3 regions of the Paraburkholderia caballeronis genome follow, and region 3 is predicted to be linked to each of the others. Evidence: riboswitches for the same ligand, from Rfam matches in the RefSeq annotation. Region 3 holds a riboswitch; each other region holds the start of a gene.
What was found. Region 3 has a riboswitch for cobalamin ahead of BLV92_RS14115 (TonB-dependent receptor plug domain-containing protein). Riboswitches for the same ligand answer to the same signal wherever they lie in the genome.
Positions count from the first base shown of each region.

Region 1: it holds a riboswitch for cobalamin, as region 3 does, so the genes downstream of both, cobW (cobalamin biosynthesis protein CobW) here and BLV92_RS14115 (TonB-dependent receptor plug domain-containing protein) in region 3, are expected to answer to the same signal.
Region 2: it holds a riboswitch for cobalamin, as region 3 does, so the genes downstream of both, BLV92_RS27745 (hypothetical protein) here and BLV92_RS14115 (TonB-dependent receptor plug domain-containing protein) in region 3, are expected to answer to the same signal.

Region 1 is NZ_FNSR01000002.1:1,980,759-1,985,547, reverse strand. Features, by position in the region: gene cobN (cobaltochelatase subunit CobN) at 1-634, opposite strand, end outside; gene cobW (cobalamin biosynthesis protein CobW) at 641-1,726, opposite strand; cobalamin riboswitch at 1,929-2,202, opposite strand; gene BLV92_RS25385 (cobalamin biosynthesis protein) at 2,351-2,791, shown strand; gene cobO (cob(I)yrinic acid a,c-diamide adenosyltransferase) at 2,788-3,390, shown strand; gene BLV92_RS25375 (cobyrinic acid a,c-diamide synthase CobB) at 3,394-4,692, shown strand; gene BLV92_RS25370 (cobyric acid synthase) at 4,784-4,789, opposite strand, start outside.
Region 2 is NZ_FNSR01000003.1:204,421-209,209, reverse strand. Features, by position in the region: gene BLV92_RS27750 (membrane-bound PQQ-dependent dehydrogenase, glucose/quinate/shikimate family) at 1-1,182, opposite strand, end outside; cobalamin riboswitch at 1,492-1,641, shown strand; gene BLV92_RS27745 (hypothetical protein) at 1,961-2,272, shown strand; gene BLV92_RS27740 (LysR family transcriptional regulator) at 2,273-3,181, opposite strand; gene metE (5-methyltetrahydropteroyltriglutamate--homocysteine S-methyltransferase) at 3,322-4,789, shown strand, end outside.
Region 3 is NZ_FNSR01000001.1:3,165,825-3,170,613, forward strand. Features, by position in the region: gene BLV92_RS14115 (TonB-dependent receptor plug domain-containing protein) at 1-1,292, opposite strand, end outside; gene BLV92_RS33090 (hypothetical protein) at 1,289-1,453, opposite strand; cobalamin riboswitch at 1,409-1,685, opposite strand; gene BLV92_RS14120 (ATPase) at 1,882-2,241, shown strand; gene BLV92_RS14125 (cell division protein ZapA) at 2,238-2,552, shown strand; RNA gene ssrS (6S RNA) at 2,625-2,806, shown strand; gene BLV92_RS14135 (EVE domain-containing protein) at 2,947-3,405, shown strand; gene BLV92_RS14140 (SIMPL domain-containing protein) at 3,578-4,309, shown strand; gene lgt (prolipoprotein diacylglyceryl transferase) at 4,398-4,789, opposite strand, start outside.

The DNA of each region.
Region 1 (4,789 bases), on a different contig from region 3:
GCGCCTTGTAGAACAGGATCGCGGCGACCGGCGCGCCGGCGCGCCAGCGCGCCTGCCAGTCCGCGATCGTCGGCGTGTCGTGCGCCGGGTGATACAGCGTCGCGGCCGGCAACGCGCGCGGCGGCGGCGGCTCCGCGCCGAAGCCGAACACGCGGTGCGCGATGCAGCGCAGGAACGCTTCCGCGTTCTGCGGGCCGCCTTCGCGCAGATAACGCCACAACTGCCGGCACAGGTCCGCGTCGGCGGTGCTGCGCGCGAGCAGGTGCGGGTCCTCCTGAAGATCGCCGGAGAACATCGCGAGCGTCTGCTGCCGGCGCTGCGCGAGCGCGACCACCTGCTCGATCCCATAAGGCCAGTAGCTCTCGCCGCCGAGATGGTCGACGATCACCGCGCGCGCGTGCTGCAACACGTCGTCCACGTAAAAATCGACGGACGCCGGCTGGCGCAGGAACGTGACGTTCGCGAGCCGGATCGACGGAAAACCCGCACCGAGGCGCGGCGCAACGCTCGCGAGCAGCGACAGCGTCGTGTCCGCCGAACTCAGCACGACGATGTCGGCCGGGCGCTGGTCGATCCGCACGACGCCTTCGGTGTCGTCGACGAACCCGCCCGGCACCGTGCGCAACAGATGCATCGCGGCTTAAACCGGTTGTGTTTCGACGCCGAGCGCGGCGTCGAGCGCGCGTTGCAGCGTCGCGCGGTCGAGGTCCTCGCCGATCAGCACGAAGCGGCTGTTGCGGGTTTCGCCGTCCTGCCAGCGGCGGTCGAAATAACTGTCGAACCGCTGGCCGACGCCCTGCACGACGAGCCGCATCGGCGCGTCGGGCAGCGCCGCGAAACCCTTCACGCGATAGATCGTGTGCTGCGCGACGACCGCCTGCAACGCGGCGACGATCGCGTCGCGCGAGCGCACGTCCGCTTCGACGACGACCGAGTCGAAGTCGTCGTGATGATGATCGTGGTCGGGATCGTCGGCGGAACCGTGATGATCGACGCGCAGATGGATCGTCTCCTCGGACGCCGCGCCAAGGCCGAGCAGCGTGTGCAGGTCGAGTTGCCCGCGCTGCGCGCGCACGATCTTCACCTGCGGCGGCACTTCGGCCGCGATCAGTTGTTCGACTGCCTGCTGCTGCGTTTCGTCGAGCTGATCGGTCTTGTTCAGGATCACCAGGTCCGCCGCGCCCAACTGGTCTTCGAACAGTTCGTGCAGCGGCGATTCGTGGTCGAGGTTCGGGTCGGCGCGGCGCTGCGCATCGACCGCGTGCGGATCGTCCGCGAACTGGCCGCTCGCGGCGGCCGGGCCGTCCACGACGGTAATGACCGAATCGACGGTGAAGCTGTTGCGGATCGACGGCCAGTTGAACGCCTGCACCAGCGGCTTCGGCAGCGCGAGGCCGGACGTCTCGATCAGCACGTGGTCGATCGCATCGCGCCGCTCGACCAGTTGCTCCATCACCGGGAAAAACTCCTCCTGCACCGTGCAGCACAGACAGCCGTTCGCGAGTTCGTACAGTTGCCCTTCGACCTCGCGGCCGTCGTCGTCGCAGCCGATCCCGCAGCCGCGCAGGATCTCGCCGTCGATGCCGAGTTCGCCGAACTCGTTGACGATCACCGCTATCCGCAGGTCGCCTGCGTTCTGAAGAATGTGCCGCAGCAGCGTGGTCTTGCCACTGCCGAGAAAACCCGTCACGACCGTGACGGGGATCTTGCGCATCGGGGCTCGCATGGTCGCTCCGTTGATGAAGGAAACCCGCGCGCGACGTCGGCTGCCCGCGCCGGCCGGTCGAAAACGGCAGGCAGCGGGCGCGCATCCGCGCGAACGGGAAAACGGCTACGGGGACGGAAAGGCTGCGTTTGCGGCGTGCATCGTGCGGCCGAAAACGCAATGAAGCCATGAAGTCGTGGACGAGGCGCCGCATCCCCGCAGCGCCTGCTCCTCCTGTCTGGCCGGTATCCGGGCTGGCGAAAACGCCGCTTCGCCTTCCCGCGCGCACTTCGTCGCGCAGTGGCCGAACGTCCCGCGCGAGGCGCGCGGACGGGAAGCGGGTTGTGCATCGCGCAGGGCGACGCGTTCGCTGAACCGTTGCGGGGGCAGCACAGGTTGGCCCGAATGGCCGTGAGGCGGATCGGAGCGTCCTGTTTCCCGTTTAACCGCGCGCGCGGAACGCCGCGCGCGCAGGCACCAGAGTGGATGCGAGTGTAGGCCGGGCCGGCGACGATCGTCAAGGAAGCCGCGCTGGCGGGCCGCTGCGAACGCGTGTATCGTATGCGCGCCGCGCGGCGGCTCCGTGCGTCGGCGTCGGGTTTCCACGGCCGCCGGCGCGCGACGAACGCAACACGACGAAGCACCATGAACGGATTGACGATCGGCATCGGCTGCCGGCGCGACAGCACCGCCGCGCAGATCGGCGACGCGGTGCGCGCGGCGCTGGGCGCACGCGGCCTCGATACAGTCGCGGCGCTCGCGACCGTCGCGGACAAGGCGCGCGAGCCTGGCCTCGTCGAATTCTGCGCGTCGCATGCGCTGCCGCTGCGCACGTTCAGCCGCGAGGCCATTGCCGCGTTCTGCGCGTCGCATCCGCTCGCCGCGCCGTCCGCCGCGACCCGCGCGCGCTTCGGAATCGACGGCGTCTGCGAGCCGTGCGCGCTGCTCGCGGCCGGCCGCGACGGACGACTGATCGTCGCGAAGACCGTCCGCGACGGCGTCGCGGTCGCGGTCGCCATCGCCTGCGCCGCCGACGCGAACGAAACGCCGTCGCCCTCTCCCCGTCAACAGGACCCCGCTTCATGAAGACCGATCCCGAATCGCATCAACGAATGACCCAGCGCCGCCGCGAAGGCCACGAAAAAAAGCAGTCGGAGGCGACCGTCGAAAAGGGGCTGCTGATCGTCAACACCGGCACCGGCAAGGGCAAGAGCACCGCCGCGTTCGGGATGGCCGTGCGCGTGCTCGGACACGGCATGCGGCTCGGCGTCGTGCAGTTCATCAAGGGCGCGCTGCATACGGCCGAACGCGATTTTCTCGGCAGCGTCGCGACCTGCGATTTCGTGACGATGGGCGACGGTTATACGTGGAACACGCAGAACCGCGACGCCGACATCGCGACCGCGCGCAAGGGCTGGGACGAGGCGCGCCGGATGATCGAAAGCGGCGACTATCAGATGGTGATCCTCGACGAGCTGAACACCGTGCTGAAGTACGACTACCTGCCGCTCGACGAAGTGCTCGCGGTGCTGACCGCGCGGCCCGCGATGCTGCACGTCGTCGTGACCGGCCGGCACGCGCCCGACGCGCTGATCGAAGCCGCCGACCTCGTGACCGAGATGCGCGCGATCAAGCACCCGTACCGCGAGCAGCACGTGAAGGCGCAGCGCGGCGTGGAGTTCTGAGCGATGGCGTCGTGTCCGGCGCTGTTCGTCAGCGCGCCCGCTTCCGGCCAGGGCAAGACCACGATCACCGCGGGGCTCGCGCGGCTGCATCGGCGGCTTGGGCGGCGCGTGCGCGTGTTCAAGACCGGCCCCGACTTCATCGACCCGACGATCCTCGCGCGCGCGAGCGGCGCGCCGGTGTATTCGCTCGATCTGTGGATGGTCGGCGAGGCGGGCTGCCGGACGCTGCTCGCGGAAGCGGCCGGGGACGCGGACCTGATCCTCGTCGAAGGCGTGATGGGCCTTTACGACGGCACGCCGTCGAGCGCGGACCTCGCGGCCGCGTTCGGCATTCCGGTGCTCGCGGTGATCACCGCGAAGTCGATGGCGCAGACGTTCGGCGCGGTCGCGTTCGGGCTCGCGCAGTTCAGACCCGGCGTGCCGTTCTACGGCGTGCTCGCGAACCGCGTCGGCAGCGCGTATCACGCGCAGTTGCTGCGCGATGCGCTGCCGCCCGCGCTGCGCTGGTGCGGGCATATCGCGGGCGCGGACGACATCGAACTGCCGGATCGCCATCTGGGCCTGCATCAGGCCGCCGAGATCGGCGACCTCGATGCGAGGCTCGATCGCGTCGCCGATGCGCTGGCCGGCACGGGACTCGCGGCGCTGCCGCCCGCGCTCGACTTCGACGCGCCGCCGCGCGCGGCGCTGCCGAGACTGCTGGACGGCAAGCGGATCGCGGTGGCGCGCGATGCGGCGTTTTCGTTCATCTATCCGGCGAATCTTGCGCTGCTCGAAACGCTAGGCGCGCGGGTCGAATGTTTTTCGCCGCTGGCGGACGAGCCGTTGCCCGGCGATGCCGATGCGCTTTATCTGCCGGGCGGATATCCGGAGCTTCATGCGGCTGCGCTCGCGCGCAATGCGCGCAGCGCCGAGGCGATTCGCGCGCATGTCGCGGCTCATAAGCCGGTGGTCGCGGAATGCGGCGGGATGCTGTATCTGCTCGATGCGCTCGTCGATCAGGATGGCGAACGCACGCCGATGCTCGGGCTGCTGCCCGGCGTCGGCGCGATGCAGAAGCGGCTCGCGGCGCTCGGGATGCAACAGGTCGAAGGACGTCATGGCGTGCTGACCGGGCATACGTTCCACTACTCGAAGATCACGACGCCGCTTGAGCCGGTCGCGACGGCCACGCGGCCGCAGCGCGGCGCGGACGGGGAAGCGGTGTATGTGCATGGGTCGATTGTCGCGACTTATATGCACGGGTACTGGCCGTCGAATCCGGCGTTTGCGGCGGGGATGTTTGGGGGGCACGCGTTTTGAGGGGGGGCCTGGTTTGGCAAAACCACGCCGTTCTATCTCGCGCAATCACAGCGGTTCAGGCCGTCGAACGACGCGAACCCGACTCGACCGGTCAAGC
Region 2 (4,789 bases), on a different contig from region 3:
GAGTCCGAGCCGGTCGTCGTAGGCCGCCGTCGTCCACATGTTCGGCGTGCCGCGCGTGTAGGTCTGCCCGGCGGGCGGCAGTCGCGTGATCGCTGGATTGCCGAGGTCCCACGCCCATTCCAGTTGACCGGTCAGCACGTTGAACGCGCGGATCACGCCGGACGGTTCGCCGACTTCCTCGTCGTCCAGCACCCAGCCGCCGACCACGATCTTGTCGCGCGCGACCAGCGGGGCCGAAGTCTGGAAATAGAAGCCCGGCTTGATCGGCCCCATGCCCTGCGATAGCTGCACGATGCCGTGGTCGCCGAAGTCCGGGCACAACTGGCCGGTTCTCGCGTCGATGGCGATCAGCCGCGCGTCGATGGTGGTCTCGATCACGCGTTCGGCGCACAGACCTTCGGTCCGCGCGGCGGACGCGGCCTTGTAGTAGCCGAGGCCGCGGCACCGCTGCCAGAACGGCGACTTCGCGTTCGGATCGAAGACCCAGCGCGCGTGGCCGCTGTCCACGTCGAGCGCCGCGACGACGTTGCTCGAATTGCACGAGTAGAGCGTGTTGCCGATCTGCAGCGGCGTGTTCTGATCGACGCCGAGATTGTGGTTGTGCGTGCGATAGACCCACGCGAGCCCGAGGCGGCCGACGTTGCCGCGGTTGATCTGGTCGAACGGCGCGTAGCGCAGGCCCGCCGTCGTGCGTCCATAGGCGGTCCAGTCGGACGGGTGATTGTCGCCGGCCGCCGGCCGGTAGGCGGCCTGCTGGCGCGCGTCCGGACGGATCACGTCGTGCGGCGCGAACGCGAGGCCGAAGCCGGCGACGCACAGCAGCAGCGCGCCGCCGCCGAGCGCGAGCGCGAGGCGTCGGGCCGGCGTGCCGCGCGGCGCGGGCGAGCACAACCACGCGAGCGCGGCCAATGCCATCGGCGTGAGCAGCCGCGAAAACAGGCCCCAGAAGTCGATGCCCGATTCCCAGAGCGCCCACGGCACGGTGACGAGCGCGACGAGACCGACCAGATGCGCGCCGGCCGGCGAGCGCCGCCAGATGAGCACCGTCGCGCCCGCGTAGGCCACGCCCGCGAGCGCGTAATACGGCGAGCCGCCAAGGGCGACGAGCCACGCGCCTGCGCCGGTCAGGCCGAGCGACACCAGCGCGAGCAGACAGGCAAACACTCGGGCCGCGGTATCCACCAGAACCTCCTGAAAGGAAATGGTTGGGAATCAGTTTAGTGGAAGCGGGACGCGTGTTTAGCGGCGACCGTGCGGTTCTGTGTTCCGCCGCACGCGGTCCGTGAGCGAGTTGCCGAGGCGACAGGCAAATCGTCATAACCGGTCGTGCGATGTGGCGCGAACGAAGGACAGCATGCCGACGATGAAGAAGCCGGGTTCGTCGAGCAGGCAGAACCGCGCGCCGGACCACATCGGGGCAAACCGTCGTTGGGTCGACGCGCGCCGATCCGCTATGCTTTCGACTGCTTGGCGCCGAACCGGCGCGAGCAGCCGAAGCGGGCCGAACGCGGCCCGCAAGCGGAACGAAGCAGGGAAGCCGGTGTGAATCCGGCACGGTCGCGCCACTGTGACTGGCATCGACGGATCGAGGCGATCCACGTCGAGCCGGAAGTCAGACCTCGCTGCGTTCTTTCTCCCAGACATTCCAGGGCGCGCAACCCAAGGAGCCGTCAATGAACGCCATCTCTTTATCGAGCGACCGGCAACGCCTGTCGCAGCCGCTTCGCGTCGCCGCACGCCGTTCCCCGGCGCGGCGCCGATAGAACGGGTTCGCCCTTCACGGCAAGACCGCTGGACGTCGCCGCCCGCCGCCCGCGCCCTCACGGCGACGGGCCGCTGCCGGTGTTCGCTCGTCCAGCGGTTTCCTCACGGACAGGAACGAGTCCATCCGCAAACGTTCCGCGCATTCGCGGGCGGGTGCGGGCGCGACGCAGTCGCGCATGGACGAAAGGGGCATGGGATGGCTTCGACGGACGACGATGAACTGAATCAACTGCTCGGCAAGCTGGCGGCGGGCAGCGACGATTGCTGGGACGTCTACGAGGAAGTGGGCCGCATCGTCGTCGCGCAGTTGAACGCGCGCGACTGGCGCGCGCTCCGCTCGATCGCCGACGCATGGATGACGAGCGCCGCCGCGCAAGGCCGGCTTGCCGACACGCCGCCCGAAGCGCCGGATCACGCGGCGGCCGAGACGCGGGCGAACCATGCAGACGCGCTGCTGGGCGCGGCGATCGTCCGCGCCGTGTTCGGCGACGAGCCGCCTATGCACTGACTACGCCCCGACGCGCGCCGCCTGCCAGTTCGATTGCCGCGCGAACTCGACGAACGAGGCCAGATAATCGAGGCCGCCGTCCGCGTCGCGGGTGCCGAGAAAGATCTGCTTCGCGATGCCGTCGCGGCCGAGCTTCACGCTGACGAGCGGCATGCGGTCCGCGTATTCGTCCGCGAGCCAGCGCGGCAGCGCGGCCACGCCGCGACGGCTCGCGACCATCTGCAACATGATGTCGGTGGTTTCGATCGTCTTGTGGCGGCGCGGCGCGACGCCGGCCGGCCGCAGGAACTGGTTGTATATGTCGAGCCGGTCCGTTTCGACCGGATAGGTGATGAGCGTTTCGTCCACCAACTGCTCGGGTTTCACGTAACGCGCCTTCGCGAGCGGATGCCCTTCCGCGACGACCAGCACCTGCTCGTAATCGAACACGGGCTCGAAGCTCAGGCCCGGACGATTGAGCGGGTCGGGCGTCACGAGCACGTCGACGTCGTAACCGAACAGCGCGCCGATGCCGCCGAACTGGAAGCGCTGCTTCACGTCCACGTCGACGTCGGGCCAGCGCGCGAGATACGGCGACACCACCTTCAGCAGCCACTGATAACACGGGTGGCATTCCATGCCGATGCGCAGCGTGCCGCGCTCGCCTTCCGCATATTGCTTCATGCGCTCCTCGGCGTGCTCGAACTGCGGCAGCAGCCGTTCCGCGAGCGAGAGCAGGTACTGGCCCGCCTGCGTGAGCCGCAGGCTGCGGCCCTCGCGGTCCCAGATCGGCGTACCGAGCTGCTGCTCGATCTTGCGGACCGTGTGGCTCAACGCCGACTGCGTGAGAAAAAGCGCGCCGGCCGCCGCGGTGAGCGACCCCTGGCGGGCCACCTCGCGGACGATGACGAGATGAATGCGTTCGAGCATGACGCCGGACCCTTTGGATAATCGATGAACAAAATTAATGGATGGATGAAATAAAGCCATTTTATTTCATCGAGCGATCATCCTATCATCGCTGCCACTCCCGCCTCGTTCGGGCGTTTTTCTCTTTGACGGCAGCGCACATGGTCACTACACACAATCTCGGCTTCCCGCGCATCGGCGCGAAACGCGAACTCAAGTTCGGCCTCGAACGCTACTGGAAGGGCGAGTCGTCGCGCGACGAACTGAAGGCGCTCGGCGCGCAACTGCGCCAGCGCCACTGGGACGACCAGAAGGATCTCGACTGGGTGCCGGTCGGCGACTTCGCGTTCTACGATCAGGTGCTCGACATGAGCTTCACGCTCGGCAACCTGCCCGAACGCGTGCAGGATTTTCATGGCGACACGCTCGACAACTATTTCCGCGTCGCGCGCGGCCGTTCGGCCCAGGCGGCGGAAGAACATGGCGCGTGCTGCGGCGGCGTCGCGGCCGGCGAGATGACGAAGTGGTTCGACACGAACTATCACTACATCGTGCCGGAATTCACCGCCGACACGCAGTTCAACCTCGACACGTCGCGCCTCGTTGAACAGTTGCGCGAGGCCCGCGAGCAGGGCGTCAACGCGAAGCCGGTCATCGTCGGGCCGATCAGCTATCTGTGGCTCGGCAAGGCGAAGGACGACTCGGACAAGCTCGCGCTGCTGCCGCGCCTGATGCCGGTGTATTGCGCGCTGCTCGACTATCTGAAGGTGATGGACGTCGAGTGGGTGCAGATCGACGAACCCGTGCTCGTGACCGAACTCGATCCGGCGTGGCGCGCGGCGTTCGCGACCGCGTACGAGTCGTTCGAGACGCGCGGCGTGAAGCTGCTGCTCGCCACCTACTTCGGCCAGTTGCAGGAGAACCTCGACCTCGCGTGCGCGCTGCCGGTCGACGGCCTGCACCTCGACGCAATCAACGCACGCGACGAGATCGAACAGGCCGCGCGGCAACTGCCCGCGCAGAGCGTGCTGTCGGTCGGCGCGATCAACGGTCGCAACATCTGGAAGACCGACCTGAACGCCGCGCTCGACTGGCTTGAACCGCTCGCGCAACGGCTCGGCGACCGGCTGTGGCTCGCGCCGTCGTGCTCGCTGCTGCACGTGCCGGTCGATCTCGCGAGCGAAGAGACGCTCGACGCCGAGATTCGTTCGTGGCTCGCGTTCGCGCTGCAAAAGCTCGACGAACTGAAGGTGCTCGCGGCGGCGCTGAACGCGGGTCGCCGCGCGGTCGCCGACGAACTGGCCGCGAACGCCGCGGCGGTCTACCAGCGCCGCCACTCGCCGCGCGTGAACAAGCCAGCGGTGAAGGCCGCGCTCGCGCGCATCGACGCGAACCTCGGCAACCGGGCCAGCCGTTATCCGGAGCGCGCGCCGAAACAGGCGGCGATCCTCGGTCTGCCCGCGTATCCGACAACGACGATCGGCTCGTTCCCGCAGACGGCCGAAATCCGCCACGCGCGCAGCCAGTACAAGGCCGGCGCGCTGGACGAAGCGGGCTACCGGGCGGCGATGCGCGCCGAGATCGAGCGCAGCGTGCGCGAGCAGGAGGCGCTCGGGCTCGACGTGCTGG
Region 3 (4,789 bases):
GCGCCGCCGAAATCCGAATACTGGTCGTGCCGCAGGTTCGCCTGGATCTGGCTCGCGCCGAAGCGGCCCGTGTAGCCGACGAAACCCGAATCGACGTGACGGTCGGGCGCCGCGTAGCTGTTCGAATCGAGCGTCTGGTCCAGATGCTCGTAGCCGACCTGCAGTTTCTGTTGCGGCGCGAACGCGATGTCGTTCTGCCACGTGTACTGGCGATTGTCCGTGTCGTAGCGGTCCGTATAAACGCCGTTCAGCGCGTTCTGGTTGCGGTCGTTGCCCATCGCCGCCGTGAAGTGCGTCGTCCACCAGTCGGTCAGCCTGCCGTTCGCGAACACGGACGCCTGCTGCACGCGGCTGTACACGTCGTTCAGATCGGTTGGCATCCCGTACGGATTGTCGTAGCTGCTGTAGCCGTACACCTGGAAATAGCGCACGCCCGCGTCCCAGCGATCGTTGAAGCGGTGCCGCAACGACGCGGACACGCTCTCGTTCAGATAACCGTTCGGGTTCGGATTGACCGGCGCGCGCGCCGGATCGATCGCGGAGAAGCCGTCGTCCTTCGCGCGTGCGAGCGACACGCTGAAGGTCGTGCTGCCGTCCGCGTCGAGCGCGCCGGACACGCCCGCCTGCTGCCGCTGCGTGTGATAACTGCCGTACTCGACCTCGAAGTTGAAGCGCGGCGGATGATCGCCGCCGTCCTTCGTGAAGATCTGCACGATGCCGCCGATCGCGCCGGACCCATACAGCGCGGACACGTTGCCGTTCACGACTTCCACGCGGTCGATCTGGTCGAGCGGAATCTGCTCGATCTGCGCGCTGCCGAGGCTCACCGAATCGACCCGCACGCCGTCGATCAGCACGAGCGACTGGTCGGCATTCGAGCCGCGCAGATAGAGGCTCGCCGACGCGCCCGGCCCGCCGTTGCGCAGGATCTGCGCGCCGGGCGCGAGTTGCAGCAGACCGGGCAGATCGCGCGCGGTGGTGTCGGCGATGTCCTGCGCGTCGAACTGCGTGGTTTGCGGGATCGCGTCCGCGAGCGGCTGCGGGCCGCGCTGCGCGGTGACGACGATCGGCGCGAGCGTGCGCGGATCGCCGGGTGAAATCGAATCGCCTGCGGGTATCGAAGCCGCGATCGCCGATGCGGACGAAGCGGATTGTGCAGACGAAGCGGCTGACGCGGACGCCGCGCCGGTATCCGGCGCAACGGGCGCGGACGACTGCGCGAACGCCGCGAGCGGCACGCCGAGCGCAAGCAGCGCAATACGCGCGGCGCGCGGGCCGAGGGGCGTGTTCATCGAATGAAGATTCCTGTGGTGACGGGCGCGATTCCGCTCTCCGCGGAACCCTGCGCGATCAGGCGCGTCGCCGGGCGGCCGGCCGTCTTGAAGACATCGGCCGGCGCGGCACGCGGCGGCGCGTCCGCAGTCTGGCCGGTATCCGGGCTGACGATGTGCATCGATCCGCCTTCCCGCGCGAAGCGCAGTGGCCGGGGACGCGTTGCGCGATGCAGAAGCGGCATCGCACGACGCGTGCTGGATCGACGGGCATGCGCGGCGTGTGCGCATGCGATCGTTGTACCGTTGCGGAGAGCAGCACAGGATGGCGCGTCCGGGGCCGGACTTCGCTCCCTGTTTCCCGTTTAACCGCGCGCATTTTTCGGCGCGGGCACCAGAGTGCGGCAAGTGTAGGAGCGGACTCCAACACCGTCAAGAAACCTTCAGACACCGTTGCCGAACGGCCGCGCGGACCGGCAAGATGCGTTCCCGCGTCGCGAGCTACGGACCGTTACCGGCATGAAGCGAGGTTGTTACGTCTGGAAACGACGCAGTTATCGGAATACGCATTAATCCGCGCTAGAATGCCTGTCTTTAGAGGACGCAGCACATGCTCAACGAACTCGAAACACTCTCACAGAACATCGGGCGGCTGATTGAAATCAATCAGCGCCACCATGAGGCGCGCCTCGCGCTCGAAGAGCAACTCGCGCAACTGCGCGCGCAATGTGATGCGACGCGTGCGGAACTCGAACAGGTGCGCGAGGAACGTAATGGATTGCAGGCGGAACGCGATGCGTTGTCGGCGAAGATCGACGACGCGCAGGTGCGCCTGAACGCGATCCTCGAAAAGCTGCCGCGCGCCCGCTCGCAGTCCGAGCCGGACAACCAGCTCGATCTGCTCGACCCGGCGCGTCAGTCCGACGACGGTGAAGACAGCAACGCGGCCCGCCACGGAGAAAATGCATGACGACCAAGCAGATCGAAGCGACGATTCTCGACCAGACCTATCGTCTCGTGTGTTCGCCCGAGACCGAAGCGGCGCTGCTCGAAGCGGTCGCGCGCGTCGACGCGGAGATGTCGAAGATCCGCTCGCACAGCAACGTGCGCGGCATCGATCGCATCGCGGTGATGGCCGCGCTGTCGCTCGCATCGGAACTGCTGAAGCTGCAGACGAGCGTGCGTCATGGGGAGGCATTCCCCGCGGACGAAATCCGTCGTACAATGCGGCAAATGAATGAGCAGCTCGGCACGGTGATCCAGCAGTACGGCGTGCAGTAAGCGCATCACGGCGCGAGCTTCGGCAGCAGCATTCACAGGTTTTAAAAGGTCTCGCTTCAACAGGTTTAGTCAGCTTCCCTGCCTGGTTCGCCAAGGTCATATATTCCTTGAACCAATGCCATGTGCACGGTTGCGGAAATTTGTAGCACGGGTGTGCGCGTCACTCTGTCTGATGTACCCGAAGTGCTGCTAACTGCGACCAATTCTGAACCTCAGGTTCAGGATGCCGGCCTAGCGGCTAAGGCGGGGACCTTTTCCAACGGCATCGGACGCAAGTCCGATGCCGTTTCTCTTTGCAGCGTCCGCATTGCATCGGCCCGCGGCATCATGCGGATTCGCCGGTGCATGGCGCGCCGCGCGCCGTTCTCCCTTTCGACGTGACCTCCGACTGCTCATGCGCTACTGGCTGATGAAGTCCGAACCCGACGAAGCAAGCATCGACGACCTCGCGGATGCGCCGCATCGCACGTTGCCGTGGACCGGCGTGCGCAACTATCAGGCGCGCAACTTCATGCGCGATTCGATGCAGGTCGGCGACGGCGTGCTGTTCTATCACTCAAGCTGTCCGGAGCCCGGCATCGCGGGGCTCGCGAAGGTGTCGTCCACCGCGTATCCGGACCCGACCCAGTTCGATCCGAAGAGTCCGTACTTCGATCCGAAATCGACGCAGGAGACACCGCGCTGGCTGCTCGTCGACGTCGTGTTCGCGAAGAAGACGCCGCTGATTCCGCTCGCCGCGCTACGCGAGCACGACGAACTCGCCGGCATGCGCGTGCTCGCGAAGGGCAACCGGCTGTCGATCACGCCGGTGACCGCACACGAGTGGAACTTCATCACGAAGCGGCTGATGTGACGGCACGCGCGATGCCCGCCCACGCAGTCGCGGCATCGACGCCCCGCGCCGGCGGGAACCATCGCAACCGCCCACCCAACTAAATGGCACGCAGAAAACGCGCGGGCACGCGTCGTCATACCCTGCGGTCCGCGCGGATGCTGCGCCAACCTGTTCCGGAAGGAGTGAATACATGACTCGAAAAACCGTGATGACGCTCGCGGCCGCGTTCGCCGTGGCCGCGCCGCTTGCGCTGTCACTCGCGCCGCGCGTCGCGTTTGCGCAGAGCGACGCGCGTTATCAGCCGTCCGGCGTGCTGTCGCTCGCCGCGCAGGCGAGCGCGGAAATCCCGCAGGACGTCGTCACGATCACGCTGTTCTACGAGCAGGAAGCGAGCGATCCGTCGTCGCTGACGTCCACGCTGAACCAGCGGGCGGACGCCGCGTTGCAGCGCGCGAAAGGCGTGAGCGGCGTCACCGCGCGCTCCGGGCAGTTCTCGATCTTCCCGTCGACCGATCGCGACGGCCGCATCTCCGCATGGCGCGGCCGCACCGAGGTCGTGCTCGAATCGCGCGACTTCGCGGCCGCATCGAAGCTCGCGGGCGACCTGTCGTCGGCGATGCAGGTCGGCAACGTGCAGTTCTCGCTGTCGCCGGAAGCGCAGCGCGCGGCCGAGCAGAAGCTGACCGGCGAGGCGATCGCGTCGTTCCGCGACCAGGCCGCGGCCGGCGCGCGCGCGTTCGGCTACAGCGGGTATTCGATCCGCGAGGTCAACATCGGCCACTCGGGCGCCGCGCCGCGTCCGATGATGATGATGAGCGCGCGCGCGATGTCCGCGGACGCGAAGATGGCGCAGCCGCTGTCGCTCGAAGGCGGCACGTCGACGGTGATGGTCAACGTGTCCGGCTCCGTGCAGATGAAGTAACGACCCCACGCATACCGGCGGCGCGAACAAAAACGCCACGCTTGCGAGCGTGGCGTTTTTGTTATGCGGTGCCGGAAAAGCCGCGCGTTCAGCCCCCTGCGCCGACCGTCTGCGCGCCGTTGCGGCCCGCGCGGCGATACGCCCAGACCAGCATCAGCACGCCGGCGACGATCATCGGCAGCGACAGCCACTGCCCCATCGACAGGCCGAGCGCGAGCAGGCCGAGGAAGTCGTCCGGCTCGCGCGCGAACTCGACGGTGAAGCGCGCGAGTCCATAGCCGATCAGGAACACCGCGGACACCGCGCCGACCGGCCGCGGCTTGCGCGAGAACAGGATCAGCACGAGAAACAGCACGATCCCTTCGAGCGCGATTTCATAGAGCTGCGAAGGATGGCGCGGCAGCATGTGGTACTGCGCGAAAACGTCCGCGAGATGCCATTGCGCGGCCTGCTGCGGATGCGCGGCGAGCCACGCGCCGT